2 regions of the Zhongshania aliphaticivorans genome follow, and region 1 is predicted to be linked to the other one. Evidence: predicted binding sites of a transcription regulator. Region 1 holds the regulator's gene; the other holds the start of a gene.
The links. Region 1 encodes FliA, which starts transcription of late flagellar genes. Its sites were predicted from a motif close to TAAAGTTATNNNNNNNNCGGCCGATANCC; they were not measured.
Positions count from the first base shown of each region.

Region 1 (11,886 bases):
TCAAAATTTTCAAACCGTTCAGGGGTGTGCCTGTCCATACTGATATGAATAAACGCCATGAGATTCAGACCGAGCGCTCGCGCATTGAGCAGGGCCCGATAACCGGCCAGCACCCCGCTCTCCTCTAGCCTACGCACCCGTCGCAAACAGGGTGACGGCGACAAACCAATGCGATCTGCTAGCTCTTGGTTGCTGAGTCGGCCATCGGCCTGTAGGGCTTCTAAAATCCGCTTATCATAGGCGTCTAACTTCACAATAAAATCACCACATCCGTATTTATGAGCATAATATGCCAATAAAAATTAAAACTCAGCAATTATTAGCACATTAAACGTCTTTTTAACACTAAGTTCGCAATCACCTGCTGCGCCGCTATCTCTATACTGGGAACCGTGAAGTTACCCCTTCACAGTTATCGCCAGCCAGCTTGCAACACCCCGCAAACTGAACACGCGACCAAGCTCTTACACCACAAGAGTGAATGAAAACGCCCGGCCTCGCCGGGCTTCAATACCAAAACATTCGCAGCCAAATCTTCGCACGCGCTTACTTAAAGGAATAGAGATCCATCATGGCCGACTTTAACCACCGCAAATACCGCGCGACACCGGCAATTGTCATGACTGACCGCCAGTGGCCCAACAACACCATCAGCCAAGCGCCCCAGTGGTGCTCTGTGGACCTTCGTGACGGTAACCAGGCCTTGGTTGAACCCATGACGGTACAGCAAAAATTGCGGATGTGGGATTTGCTGGTCAAACTCGGCTTCACCCAAATTGAAGTGGGTTTTCCCGCCGCCTCTCAGCCCGATTTTGACTTTGTTCGCGCCCTAATTGACGGTGATCGCATTCCGGATAATGTCACGGTTCAAGTCTTAACCCAGGCAAGGGAAGAATTAATCGCCCGCAGCTACGAGGCTCTTAAAGGCGCAAAGCAAGCCATTATTCACGTTTACAATTCCACCAGCCCGGTGCAGCGCGAGCGGGTATTTGGCTTGGAACGCGACGGGATAACGGCGATTGCCGTACAAGGCGCGCGCTGGGTAAAAGAATATGCAGCGCGCAATCCCGAAACAAAGTGGTCGTTTCAATACTCGCCAGAAAGCTTCAGCAGCACCGAAGTCGATTTTGCGGTTGAAATCAGTGACGCGGTTATCGCCGAGTGGCGTGACACCGGCGCGCCAATCATTATTAATCTGCCCGCCACCGTCGAGTGCGCCAGCCCCAACGTATTTGCCGACCAAGTGGAATGGTTTTGCCGCCACACGCAGTATCGCAAAGACATTACCGTGTCGGTTCACACCCACAATGATCGCGGCTGTGGCGTTGCTGCCGGCGAGCTTGCGGTCATGGCCGGTGCCGACCGAGTTGAAGGCACCCTACTGGGTAATGGCGAGCGCACCGGCAATATGGATATTGTCACCATGGCCATGAACCTTTACAGCCAAGGCGTAGACCCAAAACTGAACTTAGCCGACATGGACGAGATCATTGCCGTTGTTGAGCACTGTACAACGATACCCCTGCACCCTCGCCACCCCTATGCCGGTGAGCTGGTATTTACTGCGTTTTCAGGTAGCCATCAAGATGCCATTCGCAAGTGCCTAGGCAAGCAGAGCGAAAACGAACCCTGGCAAGTCGCGTATTTACCAATAGACCCCGCTGACCTTGGGCGCAGCTACGAAGCCGTGATTCGCATTAACAGTCAATCAGGTAAAGGCGGCGTGAGCTGGGTACTGGAAAACGACTATGGACTGCAACTACCGCGCTGGCTGCAAATCGACGCCAGTCGGGCAGTACAGGCTAAGGCCGAGGAAATTGCCGGTGAAGTTAGCGCCAAGCAAATATGGGAACTGTTCGACGAACACTATCTGCAAACAGCGCGCGACACCGAATTAAGTCATTTCGCCATTAGCCAAAACAATGCCGAAAACCACGGCCAAGATCAATTGAGCCTGAGCTTTAAATACCAAGGCAAAGAAATCGCATTACAAGGCCACGGCGATGGCGCGATCAGCGCGCTGGTCAACGCCTGGCAGCAGGAATTTGGCGACAAAGTAGAAGTGCTCGACTACCGCGAACACGCACTAGACACCGGCACCGCCTCTCAGGCTGTAGCCTATGTACATCTGTCGATCAATAATCAGCGCTACATTGGCGTCGCCATGCACCGCGATGTGGTTACCGCGTCATTGCAGGCAGTGCTAAGTGCAGCGAGTCAGGCAGTGGAGCAAGCAAAAGCCGCTTAAAAGCGGGTCGGATGTCCGGCGTCTGACGTCGGACGAAAGTCAAAAAATTGAAGTATGATGGAAGTGAATTGCCTTTTTAGCGTCAGACTTCCGACGCCAGACGTCCGACTCACAAACTCAATGCGCCTTCTGATACAGCATCGTAATCAAATCCGCTTCTGACGCAGAAATACCGCAGCGCTGAGCAAGTTCTTGGGCGCTAAGGCCTGTATCCGCAAGGCCAATGGCCTGCTGGTAAAAGCGTACATCTTTTTTGTCAGCATCTTGACGCTGTTGACGAGAGCCGATCATTTCCAGGTATTCCTCTAGCGCGGTAACGCGCTCACCCAATAGGCTCATCGCAGAGTTTTGAAACTCAATTTTTTTCTCAAGCTGGGCAATTTTATCATCCGCCGTCGGCGCTTGCGGGCCGTCTTCGGTGCTGGTTCGCCGAGATTTCAGTGCAAATAATAATAAACCCACACCGACGACACTCAGCAGCAAGCCGAGCAGCGACGCCTCGCCCAAGCTACCAAACCAATTACCAATTAAAGCGGAAAACTGATGATTCGTATCCATAATATTCACTCCGCAAGGCTAGCTTGCCGTCCAGTCGGTAAGTCGACTTTTTAAGCGCACTATCGCTTGGCTATGAATCTGACATACCCGTGACTCGCTAACGTCCATAACCTCACCGACTTCTTTGAGGTTTAAACCACTGTCGTAATACAGCGCCATGACCAGCTTTTCGCGCTCGGGCAGGCTATTAATATGGGTCGCGAGGGCCTTCTGAAAATCATCTTCTAATACATTTTCTAGTGGGGCGTAGCGATCGTCACCGCCGCCGATGTCAGCGGGTTCCTGCTCGCCTTCGCCAACTTGCTCCAAACTAAATAAGCGTACTGAGCTGGTATCGCGTAACAGTTCATGGTATTCATTGAGGGAAACCCCCATTTCTGCAGCAATATCTGCGCTTCCCGCTTCGCGCCCTAGACGAGCCTCGGTGCGGCGCACCGCCTCGGTCATTTCGCGCAACTGGCGAGTTACTGAGCGCGGCGCCCAGCCGCTCTGGCGCATTTGGTCAATCATGGCACCGCGAATACGAATACTGGCGTAGGTTTCGAAACTCGCGCCTTTATCGGCCTGATAGTGGCTACCCGCCTCGAGTAAACCGATCATCCCGGCCTGAATCAAATCGTCTACCTCAACACTGGCGGGCAGACGGCTAACCAAATGATAGGCAATCCGCTTTACCAAAGGCGCATGTCGGCTAACGAGGTCTTCGCGACTGCCGTTTTGAACATCGAGGTAAGCGGCGTGACCGTTCACATTGGCACTCCCGCCGTAGACTCTGCAGTACTTGCATTACCAAACATTCGGTCAACAAAAAATTCAATATTGCCACTCGGTCCGGCGGGCCCCTCCCACTTATCGACGGTCTCCGCCAACTTGCGAAAGGCGAGTGAAGATTCAGCACCAGGATACAAGTCACTCACGGCCTGTTGCCGTGAGTCGGCCTTTATTAAATAGGGGTCGCGAGGAATAAACCCGGCAAACTCTAGACTAACGTCTAAAAAACGCCGTGCCACTTCGTTAAGTCGCTCAAAGCCATCGCGGGCTTGATCATGACTGTCCACCATATTGCGCAATACTTTAAACCGCCGAATACCCGCGTCACGATTCATAACTTTAATCAGCGCGTAGGCGTCGGCCATGGACGTTAGCTCATCAGTAACAACCACCATGACATATTGGCTGGCGCGACAAAAAGTCACTACGCTATCGGAAATACCAGCGGCAGTATCGACGATTAATACGTCGTAATCGTCCTTTAATTCACTGAGCGAACGAACAATGGCGGCGTGTTGGTCGGTACCCAAATCTGCCATTTTCTTGACTCCCGACGCAGCCGGAATAATCGTAATACCCACTGGTCCTGGAACGAGAATATCTTGAATTGCACATTGGCCATCCAACACATGAGACAAATTCCATTTCGGACGCAAACCCAGCATGATATCGACGTTTGCCAAACCTAGGTCTGCGTCCATCAACAGTACACGGCGGCCACGACGCGCTAATTGACAGGCTAGATTAACCGAAACATTGGTTTTACCCACCCCACCCTTACCACTGCTTACCGCTATTACTTTTACTGCGCTCATCTAATTATCATTCTCCCGTAAACAACATCGCAGCTTATTTTAGGCCCGTACCGGCAAAAATACTCTACGCATAAGCCCGCACTAAACCTGAATTTCCAAGCACATCTGTCGGGCGCCGTTACACCCGTAAACTCAAACCACCCCGCACAGCCATTGGCGCAATATTTGCGTTTTGCTGAGCAGCCTCAGCGAGCGCAGGTTGATGCTCAATTTCTGGCCCGCGCTTTAGCTCAAAGGCCCGCGCCATGCGCACCGCCATGTTCACAAGTTTAGCACCATCCGCCGCAGACAGATTTTGTGGAACTTTGGGGCCATTGGCACACCACGCCACCGGCAGGCGATGTTGAATCAAGTTTGAAATCACCCCCCCCAAGCGCATAGCCTCATCGATGCGCGTCACAATTGCGCCCAGTGGTGCCAGTGGCGCATAGGCATCAATTATCTCGCTTTGCACATAGGCCTCTGCGTCGGCTGGCACGGTGACAAACACTTGCACATCTTGCATAGCCCCAGTCAATTGCTGCAATTCATTTATACCTCGGCTGTCGCGAAAGGACATGCCGGCGGTATCGATCAAAACCAATTTTTTCTTGCGCAAAATGCGATAGGTTTTAACCGCCTCTTCGAGGTCGACTGCCGTATGCACTGGAATTTGCAAAATACGACCATAGGCTCGAAGCTGCTCCTGGGCGCCCACTCTAGCGACATCCGTCGTCAATATCGCAATGCCGTCGCGACCATGAGTTAAGACGTGCTGGGCGGCTATTTTAGCGATGGTTGTGGTTTTACCTGCGCCTTGGGGGCCTACCAGGCACACTGCACCGGCGCTGGCTGGCGTCATGGTTGGCAGCTGTTTGATTAGCAGCATTTTGAGAATTTCACGCTGTAGCGCATCGCTCTCGTCCCCCGGTATCTCTGCGCATAAGCGACGCCCTAAGCTGGGGTCTAAATCCAAACTGGCCAAATAAGTGTTCAACTCACGCTGCTCTGGCGCCTTATAACTGGCTTGCTGCCAATTGTGACCCTTGAGCTGATCCATCAGCATGGATTTCATCGACGACAATTCTTGTTTAAGGGTAAGTAATTCATCTTTTTGCGACCACGCCAGCTGGGGACTCTGACTCGCTTGCGGCGCAGTGGTCTCACTTTGGTGATGCTGGGGTGCACTCACGCCAAGATTTTGGCGTTCAGCCATCGGCAGCTCGGCCGATGCTGTCGCCTTCTTTTGGCGATCAAATAAGGCATCGAGCGCCGTGCGCTCTCGGCGTGGCGCTGGGGCCTGCGCCGGTGCAAACTGTTGGGTAATTTGTCTGGCCATCTGCTGCGCGGCAGTTTCAGTCGGCATATTTTGCGACGGCGCCATCATAGAATCGCTGCTGTCATCAAGGCTTACAACCACCTCGACCCCGCCATCTATAGTATGAAAATCCAGAATAACCGCATCTGGGCCGTGGGCAGCTCGCACTAAGCGCATGGCTTGCTGGCTGTCGGCAGCACGATATTTCTTTACTTGCATACTCATTCTCCTACAAGCCGCGTTTTACGCTAAGCGCGCCTGTTGCCCAATGGTAGACAGCAAACGCACCTGCTTGCTATCTGGTACCTCGTTATACGACAACACCGATAAGCCAGGAACACTACGCCGGGTAAAGCGCGATAACCAAGCCCGTATCGACGGTGACACCAGCACTACCGCAGGCTGACCTGATAACTCCTGACGATGGCTGAAATCGGCCAATTCATTTTGTAATCGCTCCGCAATACCGGGCTCCAAACCAACCGCACCAGAACTGCCTCTGAGCATATCTTGCAACAACTGTTCCAGATCAGCATCCAGCGCAGAAACCGGCAATTCATCATCTAAGCCATTGATTTCTTGAACAATCATTCGCCCCAAAGCCACTCGAACACCCTCCAATAATTCGTCAGGGTTCTTGCTACGCGGTGCCTGCTCCGCCAAACTTTCGGCGATCATTCGTATACTGCGGATCGAAACCCCCTCTTTTAGCAAGTTCTGCAGAACCCTAACCACAATACTGAGCGGCAATTGTTTGGGCACTACATTCTCTACCAAGCGAGGATCCGTTTTGGCTAATCTATCTAAGAGCTGTTGCACCTCTTCATGCCCCAATAATTCGTGCGCGTGCTGTTTAATCACTTGACTGAGATGAGTAGCGATAACCGTACAGGGATCAACCACCGTATAACCCATGGTTTGCGCCTGATCGCGCTGACTAGAGTCAATCCAAATTGCCTCCATACCAAAGGCCGGGTCTTTCGTGGTCGCGCCCCGTAAGCCGGGCTGAGCGCCGCCGGGATTAATTGCCAAGTCTTTGCCAACCTGAATATCGCCCTGGGCAATGGTGTCGCCCAATAGCTGAATGCGGTAACTTCCTGGTGACAGCTCCAAATTATCGCGGATGTGAACCGGTTGAATCAGAAAGCCCAAATCCTTAGAGAGTTTTTTACGTACCCCAGTAATCCGGCCGATTAATTCCCCGCCTTGATTGCGGTCTACCAAGGGAATTAGGCGATAGCCCACTTCCAGGCTCACCACGTCCATATGCGTCACTTCATCCCAGCTCAATTCGCTGGGTTCGCGGGGCGCCGCTGCCACGTCTTCACCCGACTCCTCGTCGGCTACAAATTCCTGGGCATTTTTCTTCTTATTTTGCAGCCACCAGCCGCTGCCACCACAAGCTGCAGCGAGCATTAAAAACACCAAATTAGGCATACCGGGAATAACGCCAATTAAGGCCATTAAGGTCGCCGACAAATACAAGACATTGGGATTGGCAAACATCTGGCTAGCCATCTGCTCGCCCATATTCTGGGGACGCGAAATACGAGTAACAATAATCGCCACGGCGGTCGACAGCAGCAAGGACGGTAGCTGCGCCACCAAACCGTCACCAATCGTCAACAAGGTATAATTATGCATGGCCTGATCAAAGCTCAGACCATGCTGGCTCATGCCCACACCCAGGCCACCGATAACATTGATGAACAGAATCATAATGCCAGCAACGGCGTCGCCGCGCACAAACTTGCTGGCACCGTCCATAGAGCCGTAGAAATCCGCTTCAGTGCGCACTTCTTCCCGACGCCGACTAGCCTCTTCCTGATTTAATAGCCCCGCATTTAAATCCGAGTCGATAGCCATTTGCTTACCGGGCATCGCGTCTAGGGTAAATCTGGCGGTGACTTCTGACACACGGCCCGCGCCCTTGGTGACCACCACAAAATTAATAACAACCAAGATAATGAAAACGACAATACCGACAACATAATTGCCGCCAATAACAAATTCACCAAAGGACTCAATTACTTTACCCGCCGCGCCGGGACCAGTGTGGCCTTCGAGCAATACCACTCGAGTTGAGGCGACATTCAGTGACAAGCGCAACAAGGTCGCGAGCAGCAATACCGTCGGGAATACCGAAAAATCAATGGGCCGTTCGACGTAAATCACCGCCAGAATAATGACGAGCGACAGGGCAATATTGAAGGTAAACAGTAAATCGAGCAGAAATGGCGGCATTGGGATAACCAGCATCCCGAGGCACGCAATAAGCATGACGAGCACGCCAACGCCACTACTGGCAACTTTCTCCAGCCAGCCATTCCTTGCAATAGTTTGTGTCGCTGCTGCCATACCCACTCTCTTTAAGATGGATTTCTCAGCGCGCAAAAGCGCCAAAATTTCGTCGTTACCGGGAGTAATTGCAACAACAGGGCCAACTTGCGATATAGGAGGAAAAGCGCTACTAAGCAGTATATTCAAACAACAGCGTGAAAGCCGCTCCCAGACAGCCACGACTAAACCGGTCACCCCTGCAAAAGCTGGAGCCCAGTCAAGTAACAGAGTGAAGGTCGCGCCCATTGCGACGAATTCTCGCCTAGGCAGCCACAACAAAACCGGTCACCCTGCGAAAGCTGGGGTCCAGTCAAGTAACAGAGTGAAGGTCACGCCCATTGCGACGAATTCTCGCCTAGGCAGCCACAACGAAACCGGTCACCCCTGCGAAGGCAAGGGTCCATCTCAGCAGGGGCAGACCTGTCACTTACGTATTAATGCTAGCGAACGCAGATATAATTCCAAAAGCAGTATTGGCCAGACCCTACTTAGCGTCGTCCTTCAAACATCTCGACCGGGATGCTGACCGTTAGCCTCTACAAGTAATTAAACAAGGACAAGCCCTGTACCTTACTAAACGCTTGCTGGGCGGCCTGCAATGCCGCTTGCTGCTGGCTGAAGCGTGAAATAGCTTCCGCATAGTCTAGGTCATTCACTAAGCTTAGATTCTCGGCGATTTGCAGGCTGGCGCCAGCATTAATATCGGTTTGCCGCTCGAGTGACTGCAGGCGCGAGCCTATGCCGGTTTGCTTGTTAATCAAGTGATCCATCGCCTGATCGATATTGCTAATCGCGGTATTAATTTCACTGTTTTGCAAGGCGCGACCACTATTGCTATTGCGCGGTGTTTCTAGAGAGACTGCCAGCGCCTCGACCATGGAAAACAAATCTTGGCGCTGGGCGGGCGCGATGGTGAATTCGTCACCGGCAGCCGCAGGTCCTTTAATTTTAACCGACATCCCGCCTACGCTAATATCACCACCATCTTGGTAGGCCGCACTGCTGACCACGGCGCCGCCAGCATTAAGCACCTCGTATTGACTTGAGCTGGTAAAACGAACGGTAAAGGTTTCGCGATTAAACTGCCCCAGGTCGGTGACGCTACCAGCGTCAATCACTGCGCTCCCTGTATTGGCAGGGTTACTTCCGGTTTGAAATTTGCCATTGCCATTAAGGATATTCATAAACACTTCTGAGCCGGGGTCGCCATCTGGCAGACTGCGCGCGGGGCCAACTTGCAATTGACGCTGACCATCGTCGCCGTTATACACATAACCTCCCGCCGTTTTGGAAAAGGGTGAACTACCCTCTTGGTAGCCGGCGAAGATAAAATGACCGCTGCTGTCTTTAGTGTTGGCATAGCTGAGTAAATTATCGAGCTGTTGACGCAGTTCAAAGGCAATGGACTGACGCGACTCATTGCTCTGAGTGGCGTTATTGGCTTGCACCGACAACTCCCGCACCCGCTGCAAAACGTCGACACTATTACTCACAATACTCTCTTCTAAACGCAGCCTACTGTCGAGGAGGTTGCCATTGCGCTCGTATTGTTCGGTTTTTTCTTTGGCCCGGGTCAACTCAAGACTGCGCACGCTACCAACGGGGTCGTCGGAGGGGGTGAGAATTTTTTGGCCGGTGGCAACCTGCAACTGGGTTTTAGACAGTTTGGCCTGCTGGCTCAACATGCTATTAACCCCATTGGCATATAGCTGACTGGTGGAGATTCTCATACGTCTACTCTCTGTGTCATATCCGCTACACTGCGTCTGGCCTCATTTAGTGAGGCATTAGCGCCTTATTTAACGAAACGCACTCATCAGGTTCTGAAATAAATCATTGGCAATGCTGGTGGCCTGAGCAGCGGCTTGATAGGCCTGCTGAAATTTAAGGAGGTTGGCGGCCTCTTCGTCTAAATTCACCCCTGACACACTCTCGTAGCGCGCTCGGGTTTGACTCAGCAAGTTTTCTTGGGATTGCTTATTAATCTGCGCACTACGCGTAGCCACTGCGATATCGCCAACCAAACCATTAACTGCGTCTTGTACACTAACCGTGCCGCCATTAAGAAGCTTGAGGTTTTCAGCACCCGCCAGTTTTAGAATATTGCGGTTGTCGCCCACGGCATTGGTATTGGCACCGATAAAAAATTGGTCGCCCGCAACGGGGCTGCCATTAAGCACAAATTGATTGCCGTTAATATTCAGCTCAGCGCCCGGCGTATAACTAAAGCTACCGCTGCCATTAATTTGATACGTGGTGGCCGTCAAAAATTCAATATCAACATTATCCAACAAATTGGGATTGCCACTGTCAACGATATTGGTCTGACTAATACTGCCTGAACCAATATTATTGCTACCGCTTAAACTGCGGGTGGCAGCCGCCGCCGCGATGGCAGCAGGGTCGGTTAGCGCAAGTTTTAATCCGGCGGCAGCGCCCTCAGTGGGCCGCAATACAAATTGGTCACCCGCCGCCGCGGGACCATTTAAGCTAAATTGCACGCCTTTATATTCAAATGGGTCAGCGACACTGCCAGTGCCCGTTACACTGCTAAGCTGCGCGCCATTGGCCTCATCAAAAAACGACCAGTTTGTGCCGTTAAAACGCATTAATACATTATTGCCAGTCACCTGGGACAGGTCGGAGATTTGCGCCGTCATTTGCGTGGCGCTGGTATTGTTTAGGCTGCGATGTACGACCGGATCCGGCACCGAGAACAGATCGCCGCCCTGGTTACCCCGTAAATCAATACCCGCGCGGTTTTGCTCGTTCATGGAGCTGGCTACTGCCAAGCTAATACGACCCAGTTCATTGCGAGTTTCATTCAGCAGGCCGTCACGGAAGTTCAAACTGCCGCCCAAACTGCCGCCACTGAGACTGCTGCTAATCACCGCCTGACCACCACCCATGTCCATGGCGACTTCAATTCGGCCGGGTTCAAAGACATTCGACACCGCATTCATTTTTATGGTGCGCTCACCTAGTACCAGTGCTTCGCCATTGCCAACAAACACACTTACCGTGCCGTCGTTTTGCTCAACCGATTTAATGCCAATTAATTCATTGAGTGACAACAGCGCCTGATCCCGCTGGTCTAACAAATCATTTGGGGTAGTGCCGAACTTGCCTCTGGATTCGCTGATGAGCAAATTAATATCGGCAATTTGAGTGGCCAAATCATTGATATCGCTTACTGAGGTACTAATACGCACATTCACTTCGCGACCAAGGCTGTCGAGCTGGGCCGACAAATCAGCGAAGCGGTCGCCGAGGCCCTGGGCCTCGGCCAACATCAGTTGCCGAGATGAGATAGAGGATGGGTCGTCGGCCACGCCTTGAATACTGTTGTAATAGCGCGACAAGGACGCGCCCAAACCCAAATTGGGATCGGCCAAAGCGTTATCTAATTGCGAAGCCAGCTGATAGCTATTATTCACCGCCGAGAACGCCGCCTGCGCACTGCGTAACTGGCCTGCGGTGAAATTATCGTATACCCGGCTTACCGAGGACACTTTTACCCCGGAACCAATCGTGGTGTTACCCAGCTGTTGCGGTACTCGCGTGGCAAAATCAACCCGCTGACGGCTATAACCCTCAGTGTCAGCATTGGCAATATTGTGACTGGTGGTGGCCAGCGCGCGCTGATACGACACCAGTGCCGACAGGGCATTACCTAGCATGTCACCCATGTGTTACCCCTTAATTCATTTACAGTTTATCGGCAGACAAACTGAAATCTTGAATACTGCTATTGTGGCTTTGCTTGCTAAGCTGTTGCAGCTTGCTGCGCAAGGCTGCGCCCTCGCCACTCATACCCGACCCGCCACTATCTGCGCTCTTTGCGTTAGTAGCGGCAG
Region 1 covers NZ_CP014544.1:1,344,083-1,355,968, reverse strand. The annotation lists gene AZF00_RS05965 (Lrp/AsnC family transcriptional regulator) at 1-254, opposite strand, end outside; gene leuA (2-isopropylmalate synthase) at 572-2,248, shown strand; gene AZF00_RS05955 (DUF2802 domain-containing protein) at 2,366-2,806, opposite strand; gene AZF00_RS05950 (RNA polymerase sigma factor FliA) at 2,825-3,556, opposite strand; gene AZF00_RS05945 (MinD/ParA family protein) at 3,553-4,392, opposite strand; gene flhF (flagellar biosynthesis GTPase FlhF) at 4,511-5,908, opposite strand; gene flhA (flagellar biosynthesis protein FlhA) at 5,933-7,969, opposite strand; gene flgL (flagellar hook-associated protein FlgL) at 8,566-9,759, opposite strand; gene flgK (flagellar hook-associated protein FlgK) at 9,829-11,718, opposite strand; gene AZF00_RS05920 (rod-binding protein) at 11,738-11,886, opposite strand, start outside.

Region 2 (11,886 bases), 1.3 Mb from region 1:
AACTGTGGAATTACCACAAGGAATTGCGCATGACCCGCCAAGAAGTGCGGGATGAGCACAAGGAATCTGACGGCCGCCCGGAAGTAAAAGCCAAACTGCGGGAAATGCAACAAGCCGCTGCCAATAACCGGATGATGGAAAAAGTCCCCACCGCTGACGTAATCATCACCAACCCCACCCATTTTGCCGTGGCCCTGAAATACGATGAAGCCCGCATGGCGGCGCCGACTTTATTAGCAAAAGGTGCCGACAATATTGCCGCTAAGATCCGTGAATTGGCTATGGAACACGACGTTCCCATTGTTGAATCCCCCCGTTTAGCTCGTGCCGTATTTGCGAGTACTGACCTCGATGCCGAAATTCCCGGCGGCCTGTACTTGGCCGTGGCCCAAATCCTAACCTATGTGTATCAGCTGCGCAGCTGGGAGACTTTGGGTGGCGAATACCCCGAGCCGCCGGAGCCAGAGGTGGACGACGCCTACTTGAAAGACTTGCTTTAGGTCTGAGGTCAGACATTGGTCGTGGGGGAGTAAGTGCCAGCCGGTTGTGCCGTTGCAGAGATGGACTCCTGCCTGCGCAGGAGTGACGATGGCTTTGCGCTGTGCGGTATCCGCGTCATAACAGGGACTTAAGTCTAATGTCAGGCGCAAGTATTGGGAAAGGGCCAGCCGGTTGTGGAGATGGGCCCCCGCCTTCGCAGCAATGACGTTTTTGATCTTGTGGTCATACCAGCGCAGGCGGGTATCCCAGTGAGCGCAGCGAATAAAAGCGTCGCCCACCTCCCGTCAAGCTTTAAGCGAGCACTTGGTAGCTAGTGCCTGACACTCGACTTCCAACCTGCATTTCTAGGTATTTACCACCAATAGTAAAAAAAACTTAAAGTTCTCCCAAATGCGGCCGTTAATTGGATTGAAAGCAAACTACAGTCACTTTGACTGGTGCTTAATCAAAGACTTACGTCTTTACCGCATAGAGTGGAAAGGAGATTTACCATGGCACTTAGCATCAACACCAACGTTGCCTCTTTGAATGCCCAGCGCAATCTGCAAAAGTCGCAAGAAACATTGAACACCTCGCTGCAGCGCCTTTCTACTGGTCTGCGTATTAATAGCGCTAAAGACGATGCTGCCGGCCTGGCCATCTCTACTCGCTTTACCACCCAAATCAATGGTTTGAACCAAGCGGTTCGTAATGCCAACGACGGTATTTCACTGGCGCAAACTGGTGAAGCGGCGCTGGACGAAATTACCAACAACTTACAGCGTATTCGCGAGTTGTCAGTACAGTCTGCTAACGCGACTAACTCTAACTCTGACCGTGGTGCACTAGACGCGGAAGTACAGCAGCGTCTGGCTGAAATCGACCGGATCTCCTCACAGACCTCGTTCAACGGCCGCAAGATTCTGGATGGCTCGTTTGGTAATGCGGTGTTCCAGGTTGGCTCTAACGTTGGTGAGACTATTAGTCTTGATCTTACCGCCAGCACTCGTTTGAACTCGCTGGGTTCAACGGCCAGTGAGGTTTCTGATGACTTAAGTGTTGTGATGGCTGGAGTTACTGGCGATGCGGGTACAGCAACTGTAGCCACATTTAGCTCTGCTAATATAGAAGGTGATTATAGCGGCGGCGCTGGAAGTTTAGCCTTCGATTTTGCTGGGGCAAGTTACTCAATCGCTCTTACCACTGCGACTGAGGATGCCGCTAGTATTGAGACCAAGTTAAATGCTGCACTGTCTGGCTTTGCGACCGCTACGAGATCTGGGTCAGACTTCACTATTACTAGTGATGCGCCAGGCGCTCTTGCTGGGATGGAAAATGTAGTCTACACAGCCGGTGCATCAGGTGGTTCGGCCCCGGCGGCACCAAATAATACCGTGGGTAATCCAGTTGTTACTGCTGTAGCTCCCGGCCTAGTAGTATCTGGTGATTTCAGTATTGCAATAGGCGACGCTGACGCGGTTGCGGTTGCCGATGGCACCTACACGTCTACTGAAGACTTGGTGGCAGCGATCAACACTGCACTGGGTAGCAATGGTCTTGCTGAAGATAATGGCGATGGCACTGTCTCCATCTATGCCTCTGAAGCAATTACCTTTACTGGTGCTGCGGCGACAAGTGCAGGTCTGACTGACGCAGCTGTGTCCGGTAACTTGTCGTCTGCCGGTGTCACGACGGTAGCCGCTTCAAATGACATGATCCGCCGTGTTGACTCAGCTCTAACCGCAATTAGCGACCGTCGCAGCGACTTTGGTGCGATCCAAAACCGCTTCGAGTCTACCATCACTAACCTGCAGACCATCTCTGAAAACTTGGCGGCATCACGTGGTCGGATTTTGGACGCTGACTTTGCGGCTGAAACTGCCAACTTGACTAAGGCGCAGATTCTGCAGCAGGCAGGCACCGCGATCTTAGCCCAGGCCAATGCATTACCACAGGCCGCTCTGAGTCTGCTGCAGTAAGTCGCAGCCCGCTAGGACCCGCCATCCATTGGATGGCGGGAATTAACGGCCCAGACAGGGAGTTAACGGGAAAGACGACGGGGCCTAAAGGCTCTGTTCGTGTTTCTGGTATAACTGTTTGATAGGGTGAGTAGGTTACATTATGGATACGAGCTTATCATTACAAGCGCTAGCGCCTAGCTACGCTAAACCAGCGTCACCGAGTGCGACGGCGGCAAATACTAACGCGGGCGCGGCAACGCAAGCTGGCGGCCGGTTTGTGCCGGTGCCGGGCGGTAAATCTTTGCCGTCTACCTCGAATTCCTCGCAAGCAGCGCCCAGTCGTACTGCCCAAGATGCCGCAAAAGCACGGGGTGAAGAGACCAAGCCGAGCAATGAGTTAAGCCGTTTGGCCATGGCTTTGGTGGCAGAATTTGACTCAACAAATAGTATAGAGAAAACGTCTCAAGCGGTTGCCAAGCTTAATGAAATCCTCAAGGACCGCGAGCGCGACCTCGAATTTTCGGTAGACGACACTACTGGTAGAACAATTTTAAAAGTCATTCACGCCGAGTCGGGTGAAGTTATACGGCAGATACCGCCAGAAGAATTATTGAATATTGCCCGCACCTTTATTGAAGGCACCGGCAGTTTAATTGAAGACCAGGCTTAATTGGCGCATAACGTGCATTGTCTGTGTTTGAATGGCTAAATCGTTCACGCTTTTGCGTGGCAAAGTAACAGCAGGCCATGGGTTTTGTAGGAGGTTAATGGCAGCCTTCGCAAATAATTCAGGCTAAGGCACCTCAGGTGCAGGAGACATTATGGCGTCGGTAACAGCATCGGGTGTTGGATCAGGGCTGGATATCAATAGTATTGTCTCGCAATTGGTTCAGGCAGAACGCGCCCCTCAAGAAACCCGTCTCGCCTCCAAAGAAGCGCTTATTCAGGCGCGCTTATCTGCGTTCGGCTCGCTCAAATCATCATTGGCGACCTTTCAAAACAGCCTCAGCGCCTTAAAAAATGTCGACACCTTTACCAAGCGTTCGGCCTCCTCCTCAGATAATGCTGTTTTTACGGCAACCACAACAGCAGCGGCTGCCGCGGGTACGTATTCGGTAAAAGTAGAGCAATTGGCGGCTAAACACACCATTGCGTCTAAGGCCTATACCGACAGCGCTACGGTGGTCGGCAGTGGGGTGCTGAGCTTTAGCCAGAACGGCGAAACGTTTTCGGTGACGATTGCCGACGGTGTAGACTCTCTAGCGGCAATCCGCGACGCGGTGAATGGCGCTAGCGACAATACCGGCGTCGCGGCGAGTATTGTCACCGATCAAGACGGCGCGCACTTGGTGTTTTCGTCCAGCAAGACAGGGCTGGCCAATGCGATAACAGTAGATGTTAGTCCTAGTGATACAGATACCGGTAATTTGAACGATTTGGCCTATATTTCGGGCAACTTCGCCCTGACCGAGAAGGCCGAGGCCAAAGACTCTATTGTGGTGGTAGATGGTTTTACCCTGAGCAGTGCCAGCCTTAAATTTGAGGGCATGATTGAAGGGATCACGATTGACATTAAAGCCGCCAAACCCGGAGAAAACCTCAGTTTAACGGTGAAGCACGATACCGCCGCCGTAAAGAAAAGCATTGAAGGTTTTGTCACTGGCTACAATACCTTAATGACCACACTGAATGATTTAACCGCCTATAATCCCGACGCGAATACCGCTGGCTTATTACAGGGGGATTCCGCAACCCGCAGCGTGGCGAATAGAATACGTCAGGAAATGGGCACCCTTGTTAGCGGTTTAGACGTGGACTTAGATTCCCTGGCAGAACTAGGGATAACCACGATAGAAAAGGGCAAGCTAAAGCTGGATGCTACTAAGCTGACGTCGGTGCTTGACACTGATTTTGCCAATGTGGCGGGCGTTTTTGCGGGTGAAAATGGCTACGCCACCCGTTTAGATACATTGATAGGCAATATTACTGCTGGCGGCGGAATTTTAGACAACCGCACCGCAGGTTTAAAACAGCAGGTGGAACGCATTGCCGATCAGCGTGAAATCTTAACTCGGCGGGTGGCATCAATTGAGGCGCGTTATTTGGCGCAGTTTTCAGCCTTAGATACCTTGCTGGGCCAATTGAACGCAACGGGGACCTTTTTAACTCAGCAGTTAGATAATTTACCGGGCTCAGTGTTTAAGAAGTAAACGCATTTTTATTGCGTCGCAAGTAAGTATTTTCCACCGTAAATGACTGTAAATAATACTAAAGAAAACCAGTGAAGAGCCGTCAATTAAGGTAGGCATACAGAGCTTACCAAGAGGAAGAAAAATGAGCTATTCAGCAGGTAGAGCGACCCAGGCATACGCATCCGTTGGCGCCCAATCTTCAGTGGCGGCGGCCAGCCCGCACCGCTTAATACAATTGTTAATGGACGGTGCCTTAGATCGTTTGGCCGTGGCTAAGGGGCATATGCAGCGCAAAGATGTACAACGTAAAATTGTTACCATAGACCGTATTATGTCAATTGTTGATGGCTTGCGGATGAGTCTCGATCACAGCGTAAACACCGAGATGAGCGAGAATTTAGAAAATCTTTATGATTATATGAATCGTCGCTTACTGCTTGCCAATATCAACAATGATGAAGGGGCTCTCGACGAAGTTGCGTCGCTGTTGAAAGAGTTGAAAGAAGCTTGGGATGCTATTCCGAGTGAGGTGAGTGGTACGGAGTCGAATGCAAGTTACCAGGCTGAGCTGGTATAGCATTTACGTTACATAATTTATGTTCCGTGCTGTAGCGGTTGGCCGAATAGCTTTCTTTGCTTTTGATCAATGTTGCTCGGATTGTGTTAGCCGAGCTATTTAACAGGTGATAAATGAGTATTGAAATACTGCGAAATGCCGAGGTGCTAGGTGCGCGTGAGCGTGAACTTCGCGACATTTTGCTGATGAGTGAAAATATTCAGCATCTCGCCGAGAATAACGACTGGGCCGAAGCGGTTGCTGAGCAGTATCGCCGCCGCGCCCTAATGGATACGTTTTTTGCTAAGGACTGCGCCCCTTCAGAAAGCCAGCAAGTGGCTGAGGTCATCGAAGCAGTTCTAAACATTGATCAACAGGTGACGAATGTTCTGTATCAGCAGCGCAGCAGCATGTTGACTGATGCCAATCAGTCTCGGCAAAATGTACGTAACGTTGATGCTTATTTGAGTCATAGTGTTTCGTAAGTAGCGCGTATGGTCATCGTGTTGTCTTAGACTTGCTTTCGCAAATTTCGCGTTTTTTCCCCAATGCCATAATAAAATTCTTGCACTATCAATATCTTGGAAATAGTATTCTGACTATATAGGTTAGTTGTGTGGACGTGCTCTGATATAGCTAAGTTAGTTTTTAGCACCTAGGGCTTTCCCCTATACCCAAGCGTGAGCTGAATTCGGCATCATAGCGACTAATTAATTTGATGATTTTGGTCGCCGGCTTTGTGTTTGCAATCTTGTACTGCTATATACAATCCGAGCTCGTGAAAAGGTTCTCGACTTAATGACCGCTTCCGTTCAGATAAATAATAATGTGATTTCAAGTGGGTGTGATATCGCTGTTCCTCAATCCATGGAGTCGGATGCTATGCAAGCACTTAATGCGCTTATTAGTCAGGTGGCGGGCTTCGATACATTGGTGCTTATTCGCGGTGAGTCCGGTAGTGGCAAAGAAGTTGTGGCCCGTCGGATCCATACTGCGTCATCCCGTGAAGCCAAACCTTTTGTGCCGGTGAATTGCGGCGCGATACCCGCCGATTTATTAGAAAGTGAACTATTTGGTCATGAGAAGGGCGCCTTTACCGGTGCGGTAGCTACTCGCAAAGGCCGTTTTGAAATGGCCGAAGGCGGGACCTTATTCCTGGACGAGATCGGCGATATGAGTTTGCCGATGCAGGTCAAGTTATTAAGAGTTTTACAAGAGCGCAGTTTTGAGCGTGTGGGCAGTAATCAAACTCAGCATTGTAATGTACGAATTTTGGCCGCAACCCATCGCGATTTAGAGGCGATGGTTCGCGAGGGTAGTTTTCGCGAAGATCTATTTTATCGTTTAGATGTGTTCCCTATTGAAGTGCCAGCGCTCCGTGAACACGCCCAAGACGTCTCGGCCTTAATGGCCTTGTTCATGAAAAAGCTAGAAGCCAAAGGCATGAAACCGCCAAAGTTCGCCAGCAGTGCAATGCGGGCATTACAGCAGTACGCTTGGCCCGGCAACGTACGTGAGCTAGAGAATTTAATGGAGCGCTTGGCTATTACGCATGGGGCTAAGCTACTCCGGTCTCAGGATCTCCCTAAGAAATACCAGATGCTCGGTCTTGTCGATAATGACGATGATACGAGTCGCGATGATCAAGATGCCTTGCTGTCGTCACTGGTCGCTTATCACGCTGATGACGATGAAGTTGTTCTTGATGTTACATCGAATCCAGGTCGTCCGCCCTTGCCAGATGGTGGTATTGACTTGAAAGGCTATCTGCTTGAAATTGAACAGTGGTTTATCAGTGAAGCGCTGCGCAAGGAAGAAGGCGTCATTACTCGGGCTGCTCAATTGCTGGGCTTACAGCGCACGACGCTTGCCGAGAAGATGAAAAAACTTGGCGTGTCTTAGCTAAACTTTTTTGTTGGTTCAGCGCTATATCAACTGCATTCGCTATCGCTCACTTGGATCCCTGCCTGCGCAGGGATGACGCAGCCACGTAGTTTCCTTACGACTATTTCAAGGCTTTCGCCTGTGTGCAAACCTACCACGCAGCAATGACGCTGTAGCGGGCTAAATATCGCAAACTCAGCGACAGAATTCATACCAGTGAATGTATTGCGTATAGACTGCGCCGCCTCTGCGAAACACCCATACTATTGCATCTGAGTCCGGTGTCACCCCGACGAAATATCCTTACAACGTCATCCCTGTGAAGGCTGGGGGTATGCCCATCGCGAAGTGCAGCTTCGTTACGATGACTTCAGGGTATTTGTATTACAACGTCACCCCTGCGAAGGCAGGGGTCTATCCTCGCCACGAAGTGCAGCTTAAGCACCACTACTGAAGCACATTTCTTGCGTTAGAATACTTGTTTTCGTAGCGCTGAATTACAGAGACTGTCGTGATTGCGACGATTTGGCTTTGATTTAGCTTCGCTCCTTTACCGTCAAGCTTTCAGCAATGCAGTCGGATGGCGTCGCCAAAAAAATGGCGAATTTGCCTGGTTGCCATTTAACTTGTTGTATTTGTGGTATTTTTTGTGATGGCATATTGCTTGCTTTGTCTAGCCTAAAGCGATTAATAGAGAGTTCGGGGCATGATTAAAATTATCGATACCGGCCGCAATGGTGAAAGCAATAAATCTCTAACATCTGAATACTATCGCGAACTTTGCCATAGAGAATTGTTAAGTAGTGGGCAGCAGCTGCGTGCGGTGTTGGCCACGCTTCATAAGAATAAGCTTGCAGGTTTTGCCGAAGGAGGCGCGCGTCATGTCTGAGTTAATTGTTGCTGATATTGCCTCGCAATCCCTTAAAGCAATGGCGGCGAGAGTGGCGATGACTGATGCAACGGTGTTGATCAGCGGCCAGAGTGGCGCGGGCAAAGAGGTGTATGCCCGCTACATTCACAATAACTCACGTCGCAGCAGCGGCCCTTTTGTGGCGTTGAATTGCGCGGCGATTCCAGAAAATATGCTCGAAGCCATGCTGTTTGGTTATGAGAAGGGCGCGTTTACCGGGGCGATTAATAGTCATGCGGGTAAATTTGAGCAGGCTCAGGGCGGCACATTGCTGCTGGATGAGATTTCGGAGATGGAGCTTGGCCTACAGGCTAAGTTGCTACGTGTTCTGCAAGAGCGTGAACTGGAGCGTTTGGGCAGCCGCAAAACCCTTAATCTGGATGTACGGGTGATTGCCACCAGCAACCGAGATTTGCGGGAAGTCGTCAGAGCAGGGATGTTCCGGGAGGATTTGTTTTACCGGCTGAATGTATTTCCTTTGTATATTCCCGAGTTAGCCGCGCGACGCGGTGACATATTACCTTTGGCGCAGAGCTTTCTGGCGCGCGATTGCAGTATTCAAAGTGTTGACGGCGTATTAACGGAAGATGCCATTGAAAAGCTAATGCACTACCGCTGGCCGGGGAATGTTCGCGAGCTTGATAATGTTATTCAGCGGGCGTTGATTCTGCGGCAGGGCAATGAAATTACCGATCAAGATATTCAGTTTGAGTCTGGCATGAGCTTTATCAATGATCAAACCTACAGTGCCGACACGCCGATGCGTCGCGCAGATGACGGCGACGTGGGCAGTAATCGAGTTTTGGATGGGTTTATGCGCGACCAGGAGCGCCGGCTTATTAGTGACGCCTTGCGTTTGGGCCGATCTAAAAAGGAAGCTGCAGAAATACTGGGTATTAGCCCCCGCACATTGCGCTATAAATTGGCGCGTTTGCGTGAACAAAGTTACCTGATGGGTTAAGGAGATAGGCCATGTCAGATATGAAGGTTGATCAAATACTCACTCAGATTCGTGCCTTGCGTGAACAGACCGGCGTTGCGAAGTCGGGCATGGTGGAGGCAGACAGTTTCGCAGTTAATGCGCCGTCTAACGTCAATTTTGGGGCGATGCTTAAAGAGTCTATTAACGCGGTTAACAGTACTCAAAAAGCCTCTGGCGCGCTGGCTGCGGCGTTTGAGGCCGGTGCTAAGGATGTTAGCTTGACCGAAGTAATGGTAAATATGCAAAAGTCGGAAGTGGCTTTTAAGGCCGTCGTTGAAGTTCGTAATAAGTTTGTTGATGCTTACCAAGAAGTCATGCGGATGTCGATGTAATGCCTTTGCTGGTGGGAATGGTAATGAGAAATATACTGACGGTGGGCTACCAACATGGCTGAAGCTAAAAGCAATCCGCTGACGGGTTTACTCGCTGATTTGGCGAAAAATGATGTAATGCGTCAGCTGTTGATATTGGTGGGCATTGCCGCCAGCGTGGCTATTGGCGTGGCTGCCGTAATGTGGTCCCAAGGTACGGATTACCGAACTTTATATGCGAATGTTGCCCCGGAGCGGGCAGCGGGCGTAATTGATGCACTCAATGCTGCGGGTATTCCTTATAAAATTCAGGAGCCAACTGGCTCTATTATGGTTCCCTCTGAAAAAATTCATGACGCGCGAATTAAATTGGCAGGCCAAGGCGTTATGCGTGATGGCACCGGAATGGCAATTCTGGAGCAAGAGCAAGGTTTTGGTGTTAGTGAGTTTATGCAGTCTAAGAAGTATCACTACGCGCTAGAACAGGAATTGGCGAGCACAATTGAGAGTATGCATCAGGTGCGCAAGGCGCGGGTGCATTTGGCTATTCCGAAACAATCGGTGTTTGTGCGTGATCGCAAACCGGCCAGCGCCTCAATTATGTTGGATATTTATCCCGGTAGTAGTATTGATAAGCAGAACGTCAATGCCATCATGAGCTTGGTGGCTTCAAGTATTACCGGTTTGGCGCCCGAGCAGGTAACGGTGGTTGACCAGCAAGGCAATCAATTGTCTGAGCAGGGCGATAAAGATGATTTGGGTTTAAGTTCTCGTCAGTTTAGTTACCGCCAGCGTATTGAAAGCGCTTACGAAGACAGTATTGAAGACTTGCTCAGACCACTCGCCGACGCTGGCCAAGTAAGAGTGAAGGTGTCTGCCGATGTGGATTTTTCCACTGGCGAGGAAAGCCGCGAAAGCTGGAACCCTGATCGTCAAGTTGTGCGCAGTGAACAGATTAATGAGCAGGGACGCAGTGCTGCGGGTAACGCTGGCGCTACAGGTATTCCGGGGGCACTGACTAATGAGCCGCCAAGTATTGGTGGCCAGACGACAGGCGAGGGTGATGGCATTGGGGCTGGCAGTCGCTCAATAGTGCGCAATTACGAAATTGAGCGGGTACTAAACCATACAACCACGCCAACAGGTTTGATTAAAAAGCTCTCGGTAGCCGTTGTGGTAGCGAATCGCGCGGGCCCTAGCGAAGGCGGACAAGCGACCTCGGTTGAAATTAGTGCAGCTGAGCTAGAAAAGTTAAATCTGCTGGTGAGGGATGCGATTGGCTTTGACCTTGAACGGGGCGACCGGGTGACGGTGGTGTCGGCAGATTTTCAAACGCCGGTGGGCTTTGGTGACGAAATGAGTGCCCCCGGATTTTGGGAACAGCCCTGGTTTGCCAATTTAATTCGCCAAACCTTTGCAGGGCTGGCGGTATTGCTCATTGTATTTGCCGTGCTGCGGCCTGGCATGCGAACCCTGATGCAAGGGGGCGGTGCTGCACGGGGGACGCTGCCGCCTGGTAGCGCGGTCGACGGTGTTACCGGTGAAGTCTTGCACCCGGCCGTGGCGGCACTGGGTGGCCCGCAAATGACGCCTGCCCAGTTGGGTGGAAAAATGGGTTTTGAAGAAAAAATGACCGAAGTGCGCTCGGTGGTGAATGAAAGCCCGGAACGCGTGGCGCAAGTAATGAAAAAATGGGTGTCGGAAGAAAATGGTAAATCCTAATATGGCAGCAGGTGCGGGTGGTAAGGGCAGTGAAAAAGCGGCCTTGTTTCTATTGATGCTGGGTGAAGAACAGGCATCTAAGGTGCTGCAATTTGTTGACCCCCATGAAGTAGAGCTCATTGGCACCGCGATGGCTGCTATTCGCAGTGTGGACAATCAGCGCGCCGAGGCGGTGGTCGACGATTTTAGAATGTCGATGCAGTCGGAGACGTCGCTTGGGGTCGGTGTGCACGGCTATGTGCGCAAATTATTTACCTCGACGCTCGGTGAGCAAAAAGGCGCGACCTTGGCTGATCGGGTATTGGGTGACGAAGAATCACAGGAGATGAATTCCCTGCGCTGGTTGGAACCCGACGCCCTGCTACATATGTTGAAAGATGAACATCCACAGTTGATCGCCATTACCATGGCGCATATGGACCAAGAGCAGGCTGGCGCGTTGTTGAAGCAAATGGCGCCGGATTTGCAAGATGATATTGTGATGCGCATTGCCAATATGCAGACAATTCCGCAAGCGGCCATGCGTCAGTTACAAACGGTATTAAAGAAAAAGCTTTCGGTTACGGCAACCTTTAAAAACCGCAAAATTGATGGAGCGCTGACCGTAGCCGGGATTATGAATGGCTTAGATCAGGAAGCGGAAACACGGATTTTGGAGTCGGTTGCGAAAAAGAATGAGGCACTGTCTGAGAAAATTCAGGACCTGATGTTCTTGTTTAGCAACTTGATTAATATTCCTGACAAGGGCATTCAATTATTACTTCGAGAGGTCAGCTCCGATATTTTACCCATGGCCTTAAAAGGCGCCGACCAAAAAGTGCGCGATAAGATTATGGGCAATATGTCCAAACGCGCTAGAGAGATGTTAATTGAAGACATGGAAGCGCG
Region 2 covers NZ_CP014544.1:2,609,535-2,621,420, reverse strand. The annotation lists gene flhB (flagellar biosynthesis protein FlhB) at 1-500, shown strand, start outside; gene AZF00_RS11625 (flagellin N-terminal helical domain-containing protein) at 993-2,459, shown strand; gene AZF00_RS11620 (flagellar protein FlaG) at 2,602-3,111, shown strand; gene fliD (flagellar filament capping protein FliD) at 3,263-4,651, shown strand; gene fliS (flagellar export chaperone FliS) at 4,776-5,210, shown strand; gene AZF00_RS11605 (flagellar protein FliT) at 5,324-5,674, shown strand; gene AZF00_RS11600 (sigma-54 interaction domain-containing protein) at 6,072-7,091, shown strand; gene AZF00_RS11595 (hypothetical protein) at 7,780-7,962, shown strand; partial or broken gene AZF00_RS11590 (sigma-54 interaction domain-containing protein) at 7,982-8,944, shown strand; gene fliE (flagellar hook-basal body complex protein FliE) at 8,956-9,297, shown strand; gene fliF (flagellar basal-body MS-ring/collar protein FliF) at 9,352-10,998, shown strand; gene fliG (flagellar motor switch protein FliG) at 11,000-11,886, shown strand, end outside.
Region 2: AZF00_RS11625 (flagellin N-terminal helical domain-containing protein) is a predicted target of FliA. The motif match lies at 878-906, and genes of this name have one in related genera.